4 regions of the Oceanobacillus timonensis genome follow, and region 2 is predicted to be linked to each of the others. Evidence: riboswitches for the same ligand, from Rfam matches in the RefSeq annotation. Region 2 holds a riboswitch; each other region holds the start of a gene.
What was found. Region 2 has a riboswitch for thiamine pyrophosphate ahead of thiM (hydroxyethylthiazole kinase). Riboswitches for the same ligand answer to the same signal wherever they lie in the genome.
Positions count from the first base shown of each region.

Region 1: it holds a riboswitch for thiamine pyrophosphate, as region 2 does, so the genes downstream of both, B7E05_RS20205 (thiamine phosphate synthase) here and thiM (hydroxyethylthiazole kinase) in region 2, are expected to answer to the same signal.
Region 3: it holds a riboswitch for thiamine pyrophosphate, as region 2 does, so the genes downstream of both, thiW (energy coupling factor transporter S component ThiW) here and thiM (hydroxyethylthiazole kinase) in region 2, are expected to answer to the same signal.
Region 4: it holds a riboswitch for thiamine pyrophosphate, as region 2 does, so the genes downstream of both, B7E05_RS02165 (acetylornithine deacetylase) here and thiM (hydroxyethylthiazole kinase) in region 2, are expected to answer to the same signal.

Region 1 covers NZ_LT800497.1:4,115,804-4,121,167, forward strand. Annotated here, with positions in the region: gene B7E05_RS20180 (DUF4256 domain-containing protein) at 1-289, opposite strand, end outside; gene B7E05_RS20185 (ThiF family adenylyltransferase) at 506-1,501, opposite strand; gene B7E05_RS20190 (thiazole synthase) at 1,518-2,288, opposite strand; gene thiS (sulfur carrier protein ThiS) at 2,293-2,496, opposite strand; gene thiO (glycine oxidase ThiO) at 2,493-3,629, opposite strand; gene B7E05_RS20205 (thiamine phosphate synthase) at 3,632-4,243, opposite strand; TPP riboswitch at 4,364-4,460, opposite strand; gene B7E05_RS20210 (ABC-2 transporter permease) at 4,677-5,364, opposite strand, start outside.
Region 2 covers NZ_LT800497.1:1,419,319-1,424,682, forward strand. Annotated here, with positions in the region: gene B7E05_RS06865 (BCCT family transporter) at 1-932, opposite strand, end outside; gene B7E05_RS06870 (cupin domain-containing protein) at 1,661-2,077, shown strand; gene B7E05_RS06875 (carboxymuconolactone decarboxylase family protein) at 2,097-2,417, shown strand; gene sda (sporulation histidine kinase inhibitor Sda) at 2,897-3,076, shown strand; TPP riboswitch at 3,441-3,543, shown strand; gene thiM (hydroxyethylthiazole kinase) at 3,668-4,447, shown strand; gene B7E05_RS06890 (Lin0512 family protein) at 4,529-4,888, shown strand.
Region 3 covers NZ_LT800497.1:3,666,452-3,671,815, forward strand. Annotated here, with positions in the region: gene B7E05_RS18020 (ABC transporter ATP-binding protein) at 1-423, opposite strand, end outside; gene B7E05_RS18025 (LytTR family transcriptional regulator DNA-binding domain-containing protein) at 535-1,587, opposite strand; TPP riboswitch at 1,702-1,815, shown strand; gene thiW (energy coupling factor transporter S component ThiW) at 1,951-2,415, shown strand; gene thiD (bifunctional hydroxymethylpyrimidine kinase/phosphomethylpyrimidine kinase) at 2,446-3,267, shown strand; gene thiM (hydroxyethylthiazole kinase) at 3,257-4,051, shown strand; gene thiE (thiamine phosphate synthase) at 4,032-4,652, shown strand; gene B7E05_RS18050 (hypothetical protein) at 4,773-5,364, shown strand, end outside.
Region 4 covers NZ_LT800497.1:360,465-365,828, reverse strand. Annotated here, with positions in the region: gene tenA (thiaminase II) at 1-517, opposite strand, end outside; gene B7E05_RS02165 (acetylornithine deacetylase) at 557-1,825, opposite strand; TPP riboswitch at 1,908-2,011, opposite strand; gene B7E05_RS02160 (hypothetical protein) at 2,222-3,157, shown strand; gene B7E05_RS02155 (S66 family peptidase) at 3,200-4,234, shown strand; gene B7E05_RS02150 (DUF2653 family protein) at 4,447-4,743, shown strand; gene B7E05_RS02145 (ISL3 family transposase) at 4,830-5,364, opposite strand, start outside.

The DNA of each region.
Region 1 (5,364 bases), 2.7 Mb from region 2:
CCCGATCATAGCAGATACTTCTGCGTCCTTCAGGGCTTTCTTTGGAGCAGTCAACAAAGATATATTCTCCATTCTCCTTATCGTATCCCACTATATCCGGTTCACCCTCTGTTTTCTCCATTTCATATAGAGAAATCAATTTTTCAGCGTTATCGTTCAACTTTGCCTGAACTTGTTCCCAGTCTAAGTCTGGATGACGATCCATATTCTTTTCAAAACGTGCTTTTAATGTAATGATTAATTCTTCCTGTTCCTCTTGAGAGAGCTCTTTTTTATCTTGGTTTGGCATGTTTATTCTCCTTTAGCTGTTGTGTAATTAAAACAGTTTCTTATTGATTATTATATCCATTGAAGTGGATAATTTCATTGTTGAAACTAGATTTTTAGTTTTTTAAGAGCAGAAAAAATTGTTCCATGTGAAATAAACATGGAACGATGAGACAATGTCGCTATGATATTTGCTTTTGGATTAAAAAAGAATCCTTACATCGCTTTGCTTTGTACTTCACCCCAGATAGCGATGATACACATTTTTTGCTTCCAGATGATTCATTGTGCCATGAACTAAAGTTCGCCCGTCCTGAAAGAGCACAATCCGGAAAGAATCCACTTCAAACGAAAGCAAATACGGATTTTGAAAAAGCTTGATTTTTTTATTCTTCTGCAGTTCTTTTGCTACTTCATCCAAATCGGTCTGTTTTCGCTGGGGACGTAATTGCACCGTATTCCTCCCGCATAATACAGCTGTTTTCAAATGAGAATTCTGATCCAAATTGGGATAACTTCTTTTTTCTGAGCACGATGGACAATCTGCTTTACGCAAGGAAGCTACTTCTATTTCTGTATGCTCATTATTCCAAAGGTCAAAGGACATAAGCTTTCCTGACAAAGCAGCTTCGTTTCCTGTTAATAGCTTTAACGCTTCTGTTACTTGCTGGGATACGACTTTTTGTATCACAGGCTGAATAATGCCAACACTATCACAGGTAGCACCATTTGCCGGAATATATGCTTGCAAACATTGCAAGCAAGGTGTTTTATCAGGAAGTACAGTGAATGTTACTCCATAACTGGCTACAACAGCTCCATAAATCCATGGTTTGCGGTATTTTTGTGCCATATCATTCAGTAAAAGTCTTGTATCAAAATTATCTGTGGCGTCAATGATGATATCTGTTTCAGGTACGATTTGCCGCAGTATATCTATCTCAGCATCCCCGACAATCGCATCGATTTGGACATGACTATTCACTTCAGAAAGTCTTTGTTTAGCAGCAATCGCTTTGGGCATCTTTTGTTTCATATCCTCTTCACTAAATAACTGTTGCCGCTGCAGATTACTTTCTTCTACATAATCCCGGTCGATTAATGTTATATGGCCAACACCAGCACGAGCCAACGCTTCCGAACTACTTGATCCCAATGCACCTGCACCGACAATCAACACATGACTGTGGCTCAGTTTTTCTTGACCGGTTTCTCCTATCGGTGCAAATAACATTTGGCGATGATAACGACTAGTTTCCAATGCTGATCCCTTCCTCCGGGCTGCTGGCTACAGCATAACCTTTCACAGGAATCCTGCCTGCTTCATATCCAAGTCGTCCTGCCTCTACTGCATATTTCATTGCTTCTGCCATTTTCACAGGGTCCTCTGCTCCGGAAACGGCTGTATTTAGTAACACACCATCCGCTCCCAATTCCATAGCATAAGCTGCATCCGCCGGCGACCCGATACCGGCGTCTACAATCACAGGCACTTTTGACTGTTCAATAATAAAGGATAGATTTAACGGATTGATAATTCCTTGTCCACTGCCAATCGGAGAAGCGCCAGGCATCACAGCATGCGCTCCTGCTTCTTCCAGTTTTTTAGCCAATACGACATCATCTGATGTGTAAGGCAGTACCGTAAAACCTTCTGCTACCAGTTCTTCGGTAGCTTTTAATGTCTCTACAGGGTCTGGAAGTAATGTCTTAGCACAGCCAATGATCTCCACTTTCACCATATCACATCGTCCCGAAGCAGCAGCCAGTTTAGCGGTTCGCACAGCTTCCTGGGTATCTTTTGCCCCCGCTGTATTCGGTAAAAACGTATAGCGGTCTACATCAATTTTTTCTAAAAAATTCGGCAACGAAGGATCGTAAATATTCATCCTTCTAACAGAAAAGGTGAGTACCTCTGTTTCTGATTTATCTACTGCCTGCTTTTGCATATCGAAATCCGGATATTTTCCAGTTCCTAAGAATAACCTGGATGTAAATTGATAGTTTCCAACTTGAAGCATTTGCTTAACCCCCTTCTACAAAATGAACAATCTCAATCTTGTCTCCACTCTCTAACACCGCTTGTTCATGCTCTTCCTTCTGTAATATTTGCTGGTTATGCTCGATAATCAACGGTTTATCTTCCAATTCCAGAAAAGCCATTAAATCTTTGATATGCTTGACCTCTTCCTGCACCTCTAATCCATTGCCATTCACGGTTATTTTCACTTTGACTCACCTGCCTTTTCCAATTTGTTGGCTTGACGGCTCGCGCGAAAGCAATCGTTATACAGCGGGGAAATCGGCTTATTTTCTAGTAAGTCTGCCATATAGATTCCTGTGATTGGTGATAATAATATCCCGTTTCGATAATGTCCCTTTGCTGCATATAACCCAGCTATATCCGGAATTTCTCCCAAATAAGGCATTTCATCCGCAGTTCCAGGTCTGACCCCTGCCCAATGATTTCTAATCCTTGCCTCCGCAAGCTGTGGAACCATTTTTTGTGCGCGTGCCAACAACTTCTGGACGCTTGCAGCATGAACATGCTTATCGGTTTTACCAGGTATAGAGGATGCTCCAACAATGACTTTCTTTCCCTGCTTCGGAACGAGATAACAGCCATCCATCCAAAGCGTGGATTGAAATAATTCCTGTTCCAATTCTAATAGCAGACACTCGCCCTTTACAGGGATTGTGCTGTAATCTGCAGGCAGCAGCTCATCTCCAAACGCCCCTGTAGCAACAATGACTTGACCAGCATAATACGTTGCCTCTGTAGTCCGGACTCCATAAACTTTTCCTGCTTCCATTAACAGTTCGCTTACTTTCTCCTGCTCATGCAAAATTGCGCCATGATGACAGGCAGCCAGGCAGAATGCTTTGGTAAGATGGCGGGCAGAAACTTGTCCATCATTTGGCAGATAAAGGATAGCGCGAAGATTATCCGTCAAACTTGGTTCCATCTTTCTTGCTTCTTCTACTGACAGCAAATAGGCAGCATTATCCGCTTCTCGTTGAAACGCTGCGACGGTTTTCAGCTTGTTATATTGTTGCTGATGAAAGGCAAGCTTCATGATTCCCTTATGCCTATACTGGATATCAATTCCTGCTTCTTCCCGCAGTTCCTCGGATAAATCCTGAAATAACGCCCTGCTCTCCTGCGCAAATTGGAATAAAGGACTATCTTCAGCAAACTCACCTTGCGCCCCTAGCATACCCGCTGCGGCACTGGAAGCTTCACAACCAACTTGATTTCTCTCTATAATCAGTACCCGATAACCTCTTTTCACCAGCTGATAAGCAATGGAACAGCCAATGACTCCGCCGCCTACAATAATTTGATCGAATTGTTTATTCACTGTTAACCTCCTTCCCAAGTATTCAACACGTGGTGGTAAGCTTTGGCCATTTGGATCGGATCATCTGCCTGCCAAATCCCAGACATCACCGCTATTCCAGCTGATCCAGCTGCAATTACTTCTTTCGTTCGCTCGGGCGTCATCCCGCCAATCGCGTATACCGGCACAGATAACGTGCTGGTAATCTCCTGAAGTTCAACTAATCCCCTGGGGTGCTGATTTGGCTTAGACATACTGGAATAAACATGACCGTATAATAGATAATCTGCTCCCTCTTGCTGTGCCTGTTCTGCTTCTCGTAAAGAATGGACAGACTTTCCTACTTTCAAGCCAGGGAAGTTTCCTTTCACAAGGGAAACAGGAGGGCTGTGATATGCCAGCTGAACCCCTGCACACTGCTTCATAACAGCAATATCTATCCTGTCATTGACAATTATTTTTGCTAATGGAAATCCGATGTTTTTTAATGCTCTAATGATTTCCAGCATGTCTTTGGCTGTTTTGTTCTTTTCTCTGATGTGCAAATAATCAATACTCTTGTAAATCCGCTTTATTATTTGCAAATGGTGGTTGGAAAAATTGCCATCACTGATCAGATGCAGCTGTTTGCTCATCCTCTGTTGCCCTCCTTTACTCAATTCCTCCAGGCTGATGGAAGAAACGAAAAAGACCACTTATCCGAGTAGGACAAGTGGCCTTGATTGTATAAAAATTCAACGATTGAATGATATATCATCATGTTCCTGCCACTTCCCTACGCTAGTGTTAACCAGATCAGGTTCAAAGGGTCCGAAATATTCGTCTCAGCCAAAGGCTCCCCTAGTGTTGCTTATTTAATTTTCAGATTACAATTAAAGCATAACATATTATTTTTTATTTTCAAATATATTTTTCCAAAAGTGTTTGGAGGATTTCAAGAGATACAATTGTTGTGTCCTCCATACCTGACACCTTTTTCGAAACACAAAACAAGTTGGTCAAATAATGTAATATCATCCCCTATTGCCATTTTAAACAATAGGGGATTCATACATATATTTCTTTCTGCTATTCCGTCAATCCTTCAATTTCCATCTCTTCAATGGTCGCTGTTTCATTATCATCCATCACCTGTGCTTCTGCATTAATATGATCTCCTTTTTCCAGAAAGATTGCCAATGGAACCTTGCTAGAGTTTACAGTGTAAATGGTGGTATCATCTTCCAGTAAGAATTGAACCATTTGACCTTGTTCTGTTGAGCTTATTTGCACACGGTCAACCGTTCCTTGCACAGATTCGGTAACAGTCTCATCCGTAGCCTCTGCATTTCCAGGATCCTGTGACAAAGCCATCCGATAGGATTCCAGAGCAGCATTCGCCGTATCTCCAAATACAACAAAATCAGAATCATCCGCCTTAATATATGCATACTGCTTGTGCAGACCGTTCGGATCCAGTACATTGACGACCCAAGTCGGGTTCCCATCAATATTATACAGTACAGGCATAGAACCTTCCCATTTCTTCTCCGGAAATTCCTTATTAACGATTTGTTTTGCTCCGTCACTATCCATAATGCCGTTATTCTTCTCCCCACCAAAGTAGGTAAGCTCACCGGTACGTGCGTTAATAAGTGTATAGCCCAGTGCTGAATCAACGTTTTCTTTCGGAGAGGTCATATCAGTAAAATAAAACATATCCCCATTCTCATCAAACATTGGTGTAACACCAGATTCTGTTCCAGACTCATTTGGC
Region 2 (5,364 bases):
CACTCATGTTTCTGGTCATTTAATGGCGCTGCATCCAAACTGCTAAATAAAAGTGACGTTAAGTAATCCCCTGTTGAACTTGTTACCATATTGAGAATAAGTAAAGTCGGTCCTAAAATCAACACAAACAGGAATAACAGACCTGCTAAAATCATATTTAAATTACTTAAATACTGAATTCCTTTGCTTAATCCGCTCCAAGCACTGATTAAGAACAACACGGTAACAATAGCGATAATAATCCCTTGGGTAATGATGTTATTCGGAACACCAAAGAGGTAGTTTAACCCTCCGTTAATTTGCATGGCTCCTACACCTAAGGAAACAGCTACACCGATAATCGTTGCAAACACAGCTAATATGTCAACGATATTTCCAAGCGGTCCATCAACACGATCTCCGAATAGAGGTCGTAATGTTTTTGATAAAAGACCAACTTCCCCTTTTCTGAACTGGGAATAAGCAAGTGCTAATGCAACTATACCGTACACAGCCCAAGGGTGGAATCCATAATGCAGGAAAGTAGATCGCATTGATTCCGCTAAGGCAGCTTTGGTTTCCGGGTCAGCGGTAGGTGGTGCAAGATAATGGGAAATTGGCTCTGATGAACCATAAAACACTAACCCGATTCCCATACCGGCGCTAAATAACATCGTTAACCAGGAGATGGTGTTAAATTCCGGTTTCTCCGTTGGTTTCCCCAATTTCAGTTTACCAATAGGACTGATACCTAAAAAGATACAGAAAAATAAGACGACAGTGAATACTGCCATATAATACCAGCCGAAAGTTTCGGTCACCCAATCGCCGATTGCTCCTGAATAATGTCCAAATTGATCAGGAAAAACAGCACCCAGCACAACTAATATACCAACGATAATCGACGCATATGTAAATACGCTGGAAAAGTTCTTATTCGATTTTTTACTCATAACAAGTTTTTCTCCTCCTATATCTAAGAAAGCTGTGTTTTATTGTAACATAACCACAAATGGAAGCAAGTAAACCTGTTATTTATTGCGAACGCTGTTTTTGGCAGTTAAATGAACTATTTCTGGATGCATCTTCTATAAAAAAGTTGCTTGAAGGCGAATCGAAAATATTTTCTGCTGTTCTTTTTTAGTCTAACAGGATAAAAAAGAATCATTTTAACGAGGAGAGCAAAGAAGCTGAATCGTATGTTGAAGTTTTAGAAATGTGGTAAGTAGTAAATATCATCATACCCTATTTTTCATTCATCTGCTGTCCTTGCAGAATGACATATTTAAATATGCTTTTAAAGCATATTCCTTAATCTAAAAGGTATTAGACGATACATGAATACAGCTGTAATATGGAATTGTGAGGGAGTTGAGAGCAGCTGCCGCTTCTCGAAGGAATAAATCTCTTATGAATATAACGTTTCTGGAAATAAAAATGTTTGAAATCGTGGGATGAAAAAACATGTAGTGGGGAAAACTGGATTTCCGACAAGCAATCGGATTAAATGTAAAGTCAGTCCATATTGTTTTAAAGCTCGGAAAACAGTTTTGTTAGGCAGCATAAAGCATTCATTTAAAAACTTTTTTCAGGTTTCATCATGATGCTGCGTGAATCCGTGGCAAGTCTTACAGTTATAAATCAGCGCAATCAAAAACGATAAAATAAGGAGGAAGAAAAAATGGCGAAAAATGAAGACGTAAAAAATGGCGTGATATTTCCGGCAGGCGAAAAGAATGATGCTTTTTCGCAATACTTTGTCGGGCAAAGCTATCTGCAAAGTTTAGTTGCCGATCCGGAAGTCAGCGTAGGTGTTGGTAATGTGACATTCGAGCCTGGCTGCCGTAATAATTGGCATATCCATCATGACGGTTATCAATTATTGCTGGTAACTGGCGGAGAAGGATGGTATCAGGAAGAAGGGAAACCGGCCCAATTTTTAAAACCCGGTGATGTAGTTGTAACGCACGACGGAGTCAAACATTGGCATGGTGCGACAAAGGACAGCTGGTTTGAGCATATTGCTATAACAGCTGGCACCCCGGAATGGCTGGAACCTGTTTCGGATGATATTTATTCCAAATTAGAAGAAAAATAATAGAAAGAGGGGATAAACCATGGCAAAGAAACAAACAGCAGGCCGTGACAATTTGGGAGAATTTGCTCCCCAATTTGCGGCTCTAAACGATGATGTATTATTTGGTGAAGTATGGTCCAGAGAGTCCGAATTATCTCCGCGCGACCGTAGTATGATTACCTGTGCCAATCTAATGACACAAGGCGTACCGCAATTAGAGGCGCATTTAAACATGGCAAAACAAAACGGTGTGACCAAAGAAGAAGTAGTCGAATTGATAACGCATCTGGCTTTCTACACAGGATGGCCTAAAGCCTGGAGTGCTTTGAATACAGCGAAAGAAATTTTTGATGAAGCGTAAATGGTATTAAATCATAGATGTATAGAATCCAAACAAGTAAGAACGAATAACGCTCTCTTTATCGGGATGGGAAATAATAAAATGATCCATTCCGATAAAGAAAGCGTTTTTTCATGTTGAAAAGAAGGAGGGGATGTAAAATGACATCAAAATCGGCAACGCATAGGGACGGCGTAGTATATTTCGTATCATCTACATTATCCCCTTCCTGTCATCATTTAAAAATATCTAACGAAGATAACGTATTTTTCAAGTTGATATCATCCCAAGGTAAAATTCTGCTACGGTCAGGCCAACCACATCCTTATTCACTCTGCCAATTTGTCCTGTATTTAAAGTAGAAGGAATTTTATTCTTGCTGTCATTTATTGACGCATTATTTTGTTCTTTTTGTCTCACTTTGTAATATTTTATGTAGATTCTACTTCCGGTTCTTGAAAATCAACGGGTTCAAAAATGCAAATGTAGGAGGAATATCCATGAATAGTCTCAGGCATTTGTCAGATGCGCTTTTAAAAGAGACGCTGAGAAATGCAATCTATTTAAAATTAGAGAAGAATTTTTGTGCAACTTTAAAAAATGAAATCCAAAAAAGAAGAGAGAGGAGTGAGTACAGGCACGATGAAGACAATAGCATGACGGATATTTTTGAAAGGTGATAGCGGCCGGATATGTATAGTTTTATCACCTGGTAATCAATAATATGCTGTAATCGGAAGTAGAATCTGCAAGCCTTACATTTAGGGCTGAAAGAGGCAGTGTTCGTACTTGTAGTATACGAAACGCTGCCTTCTTTTTGTTTTATAAAAATTGATTTCATTCTTAAATGGCATGATGAAAACGGCCGGTAATTTCCTGGGAAATAAGAAGGCTGTTATTTCTTTATTTTCAACTGGAAAAGGAATCTGATGGGAATAAACCGTAACGTGATAGATTCAAACAAAGGTGGATCTAGTAATGTGCAAGTAATGTATCCCTTTACAATAATCATTTTTACTATTAGAATGAACGTAACATTGAATAGAAAACCACTAGGGGTGCCACTTGGCTGAGATAAGATTATCATCTTAATCCCTTTGAACCTGATCTAGCTCGTACTAGCGTAGGAAAGTGGAGATGGCAGACATACGGTGAATTTGTATCATTAACGTAAATGTAACCACTCCATTTTGGGGTGGTTTTTTATTTGATGTAAAAAGGTATTCTGGAAACTTCCAATTCGAGTCTATGACAGGAGGAGTTGTTTGAGTATGGATTACATCGGGAAAATAAAAGAAAAAAGACCGCTTATTTATAATGTCATCAATGAAGTAGCCACGAACTTTGCTGCGAATGGATTGATTGCCATTGGTGCTTCTCCGGCTATGTCGCATACGCCGAAAGAAGCGGTGGAGAATGCGCAAAATGCCCAAGCGGTTGTGTTGAATCTCGGAACACTGACGGAAGAACGTGCAGAAGCTATGCTAATTGCCGGGAAAACAGCGAATGAGGAAGGCGTTCCGGTTATTTTGGATCCAATTGCTGTGGGAGGAACAACATTTCGAACAGAAGTCATTGATGAACTGTTGGAAAAGGTTCAATTTACCGCTATTCGGGCCAATGCAGGAGAAATTGCTGTACTAGGAAATGTGTTTGATTCCATGAAAAGTCCTGACTCCACCATTGCAGAAATTGATCCGGAAATTGCAAAGGCTGTAGCAAATAAATATCATACGGTCGTCATTGCAACCGGAAAAACAGATGTGATTACCGATGGCATGCGTACGACACTTTGCGGAAATGGGGACGCGATGCTGCAGAATATTACAACCAGCGGCTGTTTACTTACCTCGCTCGTCGGGCCATATGTCAGTGTTGGAGAAGATGTGTATGAAGCAAGCGTTGAGGTAACCGCAGCCTATGGAATTGCAGCGGAGTTGGCGATGAAAAAAGCAGAAGGGCCCGGTTTCTTTATTCCGGCACTGTTGGACACATTATATTTTCTGGATCAACAAATGGTAGATAAGTACAAGCGGTTGGAAGAATGGTAGTATGTATTATTTGGGAGAAATAGAATGGGCAACCATTTTTAGTTCGAAGCTATAAATAAACAAAAAGGAGAGTAAAAAAACATGGAACAAATGCTATTTATCCAGACAGGTACAGGTGTAGATTTACATGGACAAGATATTAACGAAGCTTCCAAACGTGCTGTTATCGATGCGATTCACTCTAATTCGATGCCAGGAGTTCAAAACGCGCTGCCTGACCAAGATTTAAACAATATGAAAGTAAATGTAAAATTAGGCATTCCGAGAGATGGGAATCACCTGGATGAAGAAAAAATAAAAAAATTAATACCGTACGGCGATGTGTCAGTGGAAAAGTTAGATGGCGGATTGGTTACAACCAGCGGTATCTATCTAAGTGACCAAGAGGATAAAAATGATTTAATGTATATTGTCAATGCAGTGGTCGAAGTGGGATATTAGGAAGAACGGGAAGAAAAATGAAGGAAAAACGCTTAACAGAGTTAGTATCCAATGTTTTGAGCGCAAGAAAAATTCATTCAAAATGAAAGTATGAAGCATAAATATTTATATAAGGGGAATAGTATAATAGAACCTTTATGACATTCAAACACTGGAAGTATCACTTTATTGACAGGATTTCCAGATTGAATTAAAATAAAGGTGTAAAATGGAAGACGTTTCTTTCGCGTTCCACTGGAGCGAAGAAAAGAAGCCGGGTGGTTCCCGGCTCTTTTTTTAAACCACCCTTGCAAAAGGGTGGAAAAAATGTCACAAGAACCAGTCACGAATCATAGAAATAACTTTAACAAGGTTGGTGAGGCCTCTGGTTAAATCTATTCTATTTCGGAAAGTTTCTTGCTTTTTTATTTTTCTTCGTTTCTTTCGTGTCTCCACTGCAGCGCTTCCTTTCAATTAGCAAAGTGCTAACATGGAGG
Region 3 (5,364 bases), 2.2 Mb from region 2:
TACGCGCTGTGTCATACCTTTGGAGAGTTTAGAAACCTGTGTTTTTTTCTCTGTTCCTAGATTAACTGCTTCCAATGCTTCATCAATTCGCTTATAAGGCGTATCGTATAGATCTGCATAAAGCTTTAAATTATCATAAATGGTTAGTCTCACATATAAACCACTATTATCTGTCACAACACCAAAGCGTTTTCGATACGCAGGTGTATTTAACGTTGAAACAGGCACCCCAAATACATTCGCCGTACCTCCGCTCTGCCTCATTTGTCCAGTCAAAATTTTTATTGTTGTTGTTTTCCCTGAACCACTGGGCCCTAGAAAACCAAATGTCTCTCCTTTTTTCACCTGAAAGGATACATCGTGTAACGCTTGTTTATTGCCAAAAATCTTTTCTAAAGATGTCACTTCAATCATATTCTCCACTCCAAAAACCTCCTGTATCAGTTAAGTTGCCTGTGACTATAGAATAGCCACTTTTCAACAACAACGCAGTATATTTTCGATGAATGGAGTATATGGTATGTTGAATTGTACTTATTCTACCCCTAATAATTCCTTCAGCTCGTTTAACTTTGATTTTGATAACGGGACCTCCGAACTTTTTTTATCAACAAGAGACAAGCTATAGCTATTTCTTGTCCATGTAATCACTTCTCTTATTTTTTGAAGATTCACTATATAGGAGCGATGACAGCGAAAAAATCCCTGATGAGACAGGCGCTGTTCCAATTCTTTTAAGGTAAGGCCTGTCGGAAATCCTTCTCCACGGGTATATAGATAGGATTGTCCATCCTGGCTTTCGATATAATCAATTTCCTGCGGGTCAAATAAAATAATTTTATCCTCTACTTTTGCGGAAATTTTATTTAATTGAAAAGTTTGCTTTACTTGAACCGCTTCTTCTGCTGTTTCCGTGCCATCTGTTTCTATGGTTTCTGAACGTTTATTTCCCTCCGTTTCCACTTCTATCTGACGGATTCCTTGTTCATCCAAGCGATAGACAGTATCGGCAATGGTGATGGCACTCTCCGTACTTGTTGTAAAAATCAGTACCGCCTTTTGCTGCTCCTGCATCAATTCGACAAATTGATGCAGAACACGTTTGGTTTCTAAATCTATATTTACTTCCGGCTCTTCAAGAATGACAACTTCTGATTCCTGCATGAATATTCTTCCAAACTGAACACGCCGTTTTTCGGAACGATTGAGCTGGTGTATCTTCCATTTTGCTTTTTCTTCCAGTTGAATTTGCGAAAGAACTTCTTTGATTGACGCCTTGCTTTGAAATAAAGAACCTATAAAATTTAGATATTCCTGCACTTGCAGCCGTTCATAAACCTCTTCTTCATACCAGCAAATACCTAACGATGAAAAATATTTCTGTTTGTCCGCTTGTAATGTCTGATGCTGAATCTGAATCGATCCACTTCGAACGTTTTCTTTTCCGATAATCATCTGCAGTAATACCGAACGAATATTAACGGTGGATTGAACAGCTTTTATTTCTCCAGATTTTACTTCGATATCTATCTTTGGAAATAATATTTGGTCTCCCTGACGATATTCCATACCATTTATTCTTAACATGCTTTAACCTCTTTCTACTAATAACTTTTCCTGTAGATCAGCCTGTAATCTGATGATTCATTCATGACAAATTGCTCCATCTCTGATACAGTAGAATCAAAGAAAATGATGAAAAGCAACTACTAGGGGAGCCCAACATGGCGGGCTGAGAGGAAAGCATGCTCACTTTCCGACTCTTATAAACCTGATCTGGTTAATACCAGCGTAGGGAAGTAGTCAATCCATTTATGATTACTCTCAGTATACCAAATCAGGCTTCCCGACAAAGCCTGATTTTTTTATTTTTTTACAAAGTAGTTCCCTTTTCATTTTCCTAAGTAAAAGGAGATGATTAGATTGAAAAAACGTACACGCTTACTAACAATGATGGCCGTACTGGTAGCTATTGGAACGATTGGCTCGCAGTTACTCTGGTTTCCTGCCGGTGTTGCCAGAGCTTATCCTGTCCAGCATGCCGTTAATGTGATTGCCGCCATTATGCTCGGTCCAGGTCCTGCGGTGATTGTCGCATTGATGATCAGTCTGCTCAGGAACCTTTTAGGATTGGGGACACTGGTTGCTTTTCCGGGAGCGATGATTGGAGCTTTTGTTGCTGGGGTATTGTATCAAAAAACGTATAAATATCCGATGGCAGCTTTAGGAGAAATCATTGGTACAGGAATAATTGGTTCCTTCTTTGCTGTTCCTATCGCTAACCTGCTTATGGGAAGTTCTGCAGGGGCTTTTGCTTTTATTCCGCCGTTTATTGTAAGCAGTGTCTCCGGTGCATTGATCGGGTGGTTGTTAGTCAGCCGTATCCCGGCACGGCAATTTTCTTTAACAAAATAAATCTTTAATTCTATGAAGGAGGTTTTTATAATGAAGTCGGTTCGTTGTGCATTAACCATTGCCGGCACAGATCCTAGCGGAGGTGCTGGTATTCAAGCTGATTTAAAGACATTTCAAGAACTGAAAACTTATGGGATGTCCGTGATTACATCCGTTGTGGCGCAAAATACCACAGGGGTCCGTTCCGTAGAGCATATGCCAATTTCTATGATTGAGGATCAGCTGGATGTCATTATAGAAGATATGCCGATTCATGCGGTAAAAACAGGAATGATTGCAAGCAAGCCCATGATGGAATTAATCGTTAAAAAATTAGAACAGGTTGATGCTCCATATGTAATGGATCCAGTAATGGTCGCTACCAGCGGAGATTCTCTAATAGATGAAGAAGGTCGTAACTATTTACGACAATACCTTCTCCCTTTAACAACGCTTGTAACACCAAATATTCCAGAAACGGAATTCCTGACCGGGTTATCCATTACAACCGAGGAAGATATGAAAAGCGCGGCAGAATATCTCGTTCACGAATATGGTGTCGATGCTGCATTAATAAAAGGTGGCCACCTAAAAGGACAAGCAATTGATTTTCTTTATGATGGAAATAAAATGCACAGTTATGCTTCCGAACGTATTGACACGAAAAACACGCATGGAACAGGATGTACCTATTCCGCCGCTATTGCTGCTTATTTAGGAAAAGGTTATCCGCTGCCAGAAGCAGTGAAGCATGCCAAATCCTTTGTTACTGCTGCCATTTCAAAATCATTTGAACTCGGGGAAGGAAATGGCCCGACAAACCACTGGGCTATCCGGGAAAATGCAGGAAAGGAGATTATTCATGAATCCTGATATTATCCAGCAAGCCAGAAACAACACACCGCTTGTTCATCATTTAACCAATCAGGTTGTCGTCAACTTCAGCGCAAATGGCCTGTTAGCTTTTGGCGGCAGCCCGGTGATGGCAAAAGAACTGCAAGAAGCCGCAGATATGGCAAATATTGCAGATGCACTCGTCTTAAACATCGGAACGGTTTTAGAAACGGAAGTTCCTGCAATGATTGCAGCAGGAAAAGCTGCCAACCAAAAAGGAATCCCGGTTGTTCTTGACCCTGTTGGTGTGGCTGCTACCCCATTTCGACAAAAAGCAGTCGCAAGAATTTTAAAAGAAGTACGTCCAACCGTTATCAAAGGGAATGCGGGCGAAATTGCATCCTTAGTTGATACAGAAATCCAAATGCGCGGTGTTGATTCTGTCGGTGAAGGTAATATAGATGAAATTGCCGAAAAAGCCGGAAAAAAATTTAATACTGCTATTGTGATCACTGGAAAAACAGATGTGATTTATGCAAATCAACAGTTTATTTACAATCAGACAGGGCACCCGCTTCTCGCAACGATTACCGGTTCCGGATGTTTATTAGGTTCGGTTATTGCGGCTTGCCTTACTACTTCTTATGATATGTCCGAACAGCTCCGTGCAGCACTTTGTTTTTATGGACTCGCTGCAGAGCATGCAGCAGAACAGCCGGATGTCAAAGGCTCAGGAACTTTCCTGCCCAATTTTATTGATGCTTTATCTTGTACACCGAAACAATTGAATGGAGGTTCAAATAATGACATGGAATCGAAATAGCTTAAGAAAATATTTTATTATGGGCAGTCAAAATTGTCACAGAAATCCGGAAGCTGTGTTACAAGAGGCGCTCGCTGCCGGTATTACTGCATTTCAATTTCGGGAAAAAGGAAGCGGATCATTAAATGGGGAGGAAAAACTGCAGCTTGGCAAACGTTTAAGAGAACAATGCCGTAAATATGAAGTCCCTTTTTTCGTGAATGATCATATAGAGTTAGCCGCGAAACTGGAAGCAGATGGCATACATGTCGGACAGGATGATACACCAGTACAAGAAGTCCGTGCCAAGTTTCCCGATAAAATCATTGGTTTATCCATATCTACACAAGCAGAACTCGACCAGAGCCCGCTTGATTTAGTCGATTATATTGGTGTCGGTCCCATTTTTGCCACCTCTACAAAGGAGGATGCAAAAGAAGTTGTCGGGCTGGAGTGGATTCATACCATCCGCAGCCAATTTCCAGCTATTCCAATTGTCGCGATTGGCGGAATTCATGTAGAAAATGCTCACTCTGCTATTGAAGCAGGAGTTGATGGTGTTTCCTTTATTACGGCGATTACAGAAGCACAGAACATTCAAGATGCTGTAGATAAATTATAATGAACATTTTTCCTTTTTGCCTTCTAGTTATTCAGCCCATTCTGCTCACAAAGAGGCGCAAACAAGGCAAATGCCTCATATACTGCTCCAGAGTATGAATGAAGGCAGAGGAGGAAAATAATGAATCATTTTCGACCACAACAGCATCCAAACGGAGCGGAAAACAAACAGAATAACCTGCCCGGACAGATGTTAAATAACTATTTCCAGCCAGCGCCACAATATGATGACGCCAATGGCTTTTTCACAGAAGGACCAAACGGGGGAGCGGGTGGACCGGGCAGCTATTATCCGGAACAGCAACCCGTTAATAACCTGCCGCCTCAACACGGCCAGCAAAATCATCCCGCCCCAGAACGGATTGACAACTTTTTTCCTGGGGCACCAAATGGAGGAGAAAACGGAAATGGATTTCCATTTCAGGATTTTATTACAGAACAACTTCAAGAAAATTTATTTCCAGAACCTCCAAACAATAATGGAAATGGAAACGGAAATGGAAACGGAGGACCTCCTCCAAATTGGCCGCCAGCACCGTCTTTTCCTAATGCGCCGGGAAATGGAAATAACGAATCACCTTATGGACAGCAACCCGATCCGGCAGCAATGGGCGGAATGAACAGCCAGCCTCCAATGGGACCGCCACCTAACTTTGTACCGCAAAAACAACAGGTGCAAACATTCGCAGTAGATCCAGGCGGTATCAGGCATT
Region 4 (5,364 bases), 1.1 Mb from region 2:
TGGAGCCAAATTCATCTGAACTGTACATTTTCACCCATTCCCCATACTGTTCATGCTCCAACGCACCCGGTTTTTTTGCCAGCTCCAGACCAATTTCATAATAACTCCAGGCACATGGCAGAATCGCTGCAACCAATGCTGCTAAAGAGCCTTTTTGTGCCTCTGCAAGCATATTACTGCTGTAAGCAAGCGTTACAGGTCCCGGAACCGTAGATTCTAGTTCCTCTCTGGAAATGCCGAGACGCTCGGCATATTGGCGATGAAGATCCATTTCAAAATTCAGGGTTTCATCTAGTGATTTGGCAAAGCCGGACATCGTATCTAAGTCCTTCGCAAGCACCGTTCCCATCGCAATTACTTTGGAGTACTCTATCAAATACTTGTAATCCTGACACATGTAGAATTTAAATGCCTCTATATCAAGTGTTCCATTACCAATTCCTTGTACAAATGGATGCTGGTGACTTTTCTCCCAAATCGAATCTGCTGCCTTGCGAATACGTTCTGTAAATTTCATGCTCTATGCACTCCCTTTTCTATCATTTTTATAAATGCCTTATTCCTGTTTTTCTGTTTGACACCATTTCAAAATAAATTGCAGCAGGGACACTGTATAATCTACTAACTCGTCGATATTTACCTGCTCATCTACGGCATGGGCATGCTTCAATTCACCCGGTCCATAGCAGGCTGTCGGAATCCCGTACGCTGCCAGCCAGCCGCCGTCTGTTACTGTTTCAGACATTCGGACTTTCGCTTCCTTGCCAAAAGCTTTGCTATGACTCTCCTGTAACATGGCAAAAGCAGCGTGCTCTTCATCTACGGAGAAAGACGGGAAAATTTCACCTCGGTCCACGATCATCGATTCGCCGCCCCATTCAAATGTTGGCAGGTTATCCCGCATCCAGACATCCGCTTCAGCCGTCTTTCGTAAATGGGACTCAATTTCTTCAGCAACCTGTTCAGCCGTCTCATCGGGATAGTAATGAACAGTAATCCATAAGCGGCATTCATCAGCAATAAAAGCAGCATGTCTTCCGCCCTCAATCACTGCCGGGTTGATCGTATTGGTTCCTGGCGGGAAGCCTGGATAGGATTTGGTCACTGCCCAATGACGCTCCAGCTCCTGCAAAGCCGTAATCAGCTTATTCATCTTTTCAATGGCACTGGCCCCTTTCATCCCGCCGCCTGCATGAATGAGCTGACGGCGTGTCCCATCATGGTGCGTGGTCGGGCTTTTCACCGTAATCCAGCCGGTAATAACGCCTCCTTGCCCGTGTATTTCACAATGGCTTGTATCTGCAACAATAGCATAATCTGCTGTATACCCGCGTTCTCCGCATTGCTTCGTCCCTGCTTCTCCGACTTCTTCCCCAATGACGGACTGCAGAATAACGTCTCCGCCAAGCTGAATCTGATGGTCATACAACAGACGCATCGCAAATAAACATGCTGCCAGACCGCCTTTCATATCTGCTGTTCCCCGTCCATATAACGTACGTCCTTCCACTGTTGGCTGAAATGGCCCATGCTTCCAGTTTTCACCTTCCTCTATAGAAGCGACATCCACATGCCCATTAAGAATCAGGCTGTTATATGTATCAGAAGCAGTCCCACGCAAACAGCCGACGACATTCGGATCATCAGGGTACACATTCCATTGATCTGTTTCAAAATGCATTTCCTCCAGGTAATTCGCAATATAAGCTTGGATATCCTCTGTATTTCGTGCAGGCGGGGCTGGTGTTTCAAAGCGAATTAAATCGCTGACAAGCGCTATTAACTCATCTTCTCGATTTCGAACCTCCTGAATGACCCTGTCCATTCAAAAAACCTCCTTTTCAGCACGCAAAAAAACCGCCTCCTGATATAGAAAGCGGCAGAAAAGTTTGATTCATTTGCCTATAGGCATATTCCGCCCACTTCCCTCCGCTAGTACGAACTAGATCAGGTTGGTAAGGGTCAAGACAATATGCCTCTCTCAGCTTAGTAAGCACCCCTAGTGGATCCATTGCGTATGTATTTATCCATTTTAGATTACCATACGGATTTGTAAGCGTAAAGCATAGTTTAAATTATATTATTGGAATCATCCTAATTATTGCAAGAATTTCAATCTATCTACAGGGAAAGTATGCCTATATCACATGTTTTCCAGCAGTTTAACTCCCTAAAAATGTTATAATAAATTTTGAAATAGTTGCAGATAAGGAAGTGAGCCATGGAACGATTTAAAAAATTAGGTGCTTATGCAATTGGGATTTTTATTTTAATCATCTGTATCACGGTGATAGCAGATGAATCAAAGCTTCTATATCCTTTATTACAGGGGAAAAACGGGGAAGAAAAAGAAGTGACCACTGTCGGTAAAACCGTATCCAGTGATTTATTTGGCAGCTTGAAATATTATGCTGTTTTAGAAGACGACGCACTCCTTCAGCTCACTCGTCATTCATCTGATCAAGAAATTTCTTTATTAACTAAACAGGAATTTGAACAGTTGGATGCCGGAGAAACGATCACGAAGAATGATTCTGGTATAACAGACGAGGATCAGAAATCACAAATAACAGAGCATCTTATTGTTATCATCGTCTTTAGTATCTATCCTTCAGGTTTTCTTGTTTATAATATTAGTCATATCCCTTTCTTTAAAAAATGGAGAGAAAAGGGTGCTACATTTTTTATATTTATTGTGTCAGGAATCTTATGCCTGGTGTTTATAATGACATATGTATTTATGGGAAAGTCTATCATTAGTGTGGTTCAATCCTATAGTGGGGACCAAATCGAAGTGGAAGCCTTTATTTCCGACACAGCACACGAACGTAATACCGGACGCTTTAGTCGAGATTCGTATTATTTACATTTATCTTTTTATACAGAAGATGGGGATGAAGAAATTTTTATTTCTAAAGAAGTCTCTTCTCGTATATATTCTCAAAATCACTTTTCCATTCCTGTCCGTTATCCTGAGGGACAACCTTATAAAGCGCACATAGCAGGGACGAAATTCGGGGATTTTATCGGATCCAGCTTTATTATTTACAGCTGCACCCTCATCATTACAGTTTTTTTAATTTATGCTGCTTTTTTAATGCGAAGAAAGAAGAAAACAGGCTCTTTTTATAAGAAAAAGGATTTCTCCAATAAATAGCGAATACATAAGATATACCATTTACAGAGAGGAGTATTCCCTATGCTTATAAAGCCATCGAAGTTGTCCCCAGGTGATAAAGTAGCAACTGTCAGCCTCTCCTGGGGCGGAGCAGGTGAACCTTCCTTACAGTGGCGTTACCAGCAAGGTGCGGAACGCTTAAAAACCGTCTTCGGGCTGGAAGTTGTTCCAATGCCCAACAGCTTAAAAGGACAAACTTATATAGATGAACATCCCGAGGCACGAGCAGAAGATTTAATGGCTGCATTCAGAGACCCTGAAATCAAAGCAATTATCTCTAATATTGGCGGTGATGACAGTATTCGTCTGCTTCCTTATATCGATTTTGAGATTATCCAACAAAACCCAAAGATTTTTATGGGATTTTCTGATACGACGATTGCTCATTTATTCTGCCTGCATGCAGGCCTATCCTCCTTTTACGGACCGGCAATCATGACCGATTTTGCAGAAAATGTGGCGATGGATGATTATACAGTGAAAGCCATTCACAATATGCTTTTTGAAGCGGAGGCAGTCGGTGACATTTCCGCACCGGAAAAATGGACAAGTGAATTTCTCGAATGGGACATTTCTAATCAAAACATTACCAGGAAAATGCTTCCTAACAAAGGCTATGAGCTCCTGCAAGGAAACGGCATCGCAAAAGGACGCCTTATTGGCGGCTGTATCGAAGTGCTTGAGTTTGCGAAAGGAACCATCATCTGGCCGCAGCCGGAAGCATGGGAGAACAGCATTCTCTTTTTGGAAACATCGGAAGAAAAGTCAGACCCTGAATTAATAAACAGATGGCTCAGAAATTATGCAGCCCAAGGGATACTCCAGCAAGCAAATGGAATGATTTTTGCCAAGCCTTATGGAGAGGTGCATGATGAAGCGTATAAAGAAGTGATATTATCCGTTTTAGCAGAAAACGGGCTGACAAATCTTCCTGTACTATATGGTGTTTCTTTTGGACATACGGAACCCAAAACACCTATTCCTTATGGCAGGCTGGCTCAAGTCAATTGTCATCACGCATCCTTTTCCATTATAGAAGCAGCTGTTACGGACTAAGTACAGCTGTTTTTACTTGATATAAATATTTAAATACCTCTCATTCGTGCATTAAGTACAGACAGTGATATAATATGTATGCGAAACATCCTAAATAAGCACTTCTTACTTCATACTTATAGGGAGTTTATAGTAAAATAGAATGGAATCGGCATCATTACTAGAGGCTGAAAAAATAAGCCTTTCAACTATATGCAGGAGGAATTTGGGGCATGCAAAAACTTATTATTCCTGAAGAGGATATTGTGCTTGCTATATGTATATACATTGCTGAAAAACAAAATATAGACCCGGATAATGTTCAAGTAGAATTATTTTATGACGATTATTCCGGCGTTTCAGCAGAAATCATAACGCCATCCGGAAAACAGGAATTGATTACCAAGCACATTATTACTGCATTAAGAGAATGGATTAAAAACAATCTCCATGCTGATCCTTATGCAGGTTTAAAACTGGATTTAGATAGGCGAAACGGTATTTATGCACGCCTTCGTTATGAAAGTTAGTTTCTCACAACATTTTGTTCTTATTTTTCATTTCGATTTATTTACATAATTTTTAAAGGCTCATCACCAAAATCTATGGTTGACGATTAAATAGCATCTTGCATGTAAGCCCAATTACATTCAACTAAAATACGGTTCTCGTATACATCCCGATTACGTGTGAAAAAATGCCGGCGCTGTATCGCTTTTATCTTATTATGACGTCCTTCTACAACAGCGTTTGTAAAGCGCATCCGGTGATAGTTAATCACTTCTGTTTCCCAGTTTTTAATCGTTCGGAGACAGGATTCAACTGCTTTATGCTTGATATGATGACCTTGTCGATACCACTGTTCCAGCATTTGTTTGGCCTGCTCTGCATTTAAACTCAAATCATACCAGTCAATAAAAGCTTCTTTCCATTTATAGACGGCTTTTAATTGGCTATCATAGTTTAAAAGGGTCCGAACCGTCGTCTGATTTTTTTTGGACAACGTATCATAACGTGTTTCCAGCAGCTGGTGATGGCGCTTCAACTGTTTTCTTGCTTGCGTAGAAAGTTTTCTTTGTACCTCTTTTCGCACGGCATGCATTGCATCGGTCACATAGCGATTAACATGAAATCGATCGGCAATTCGAATC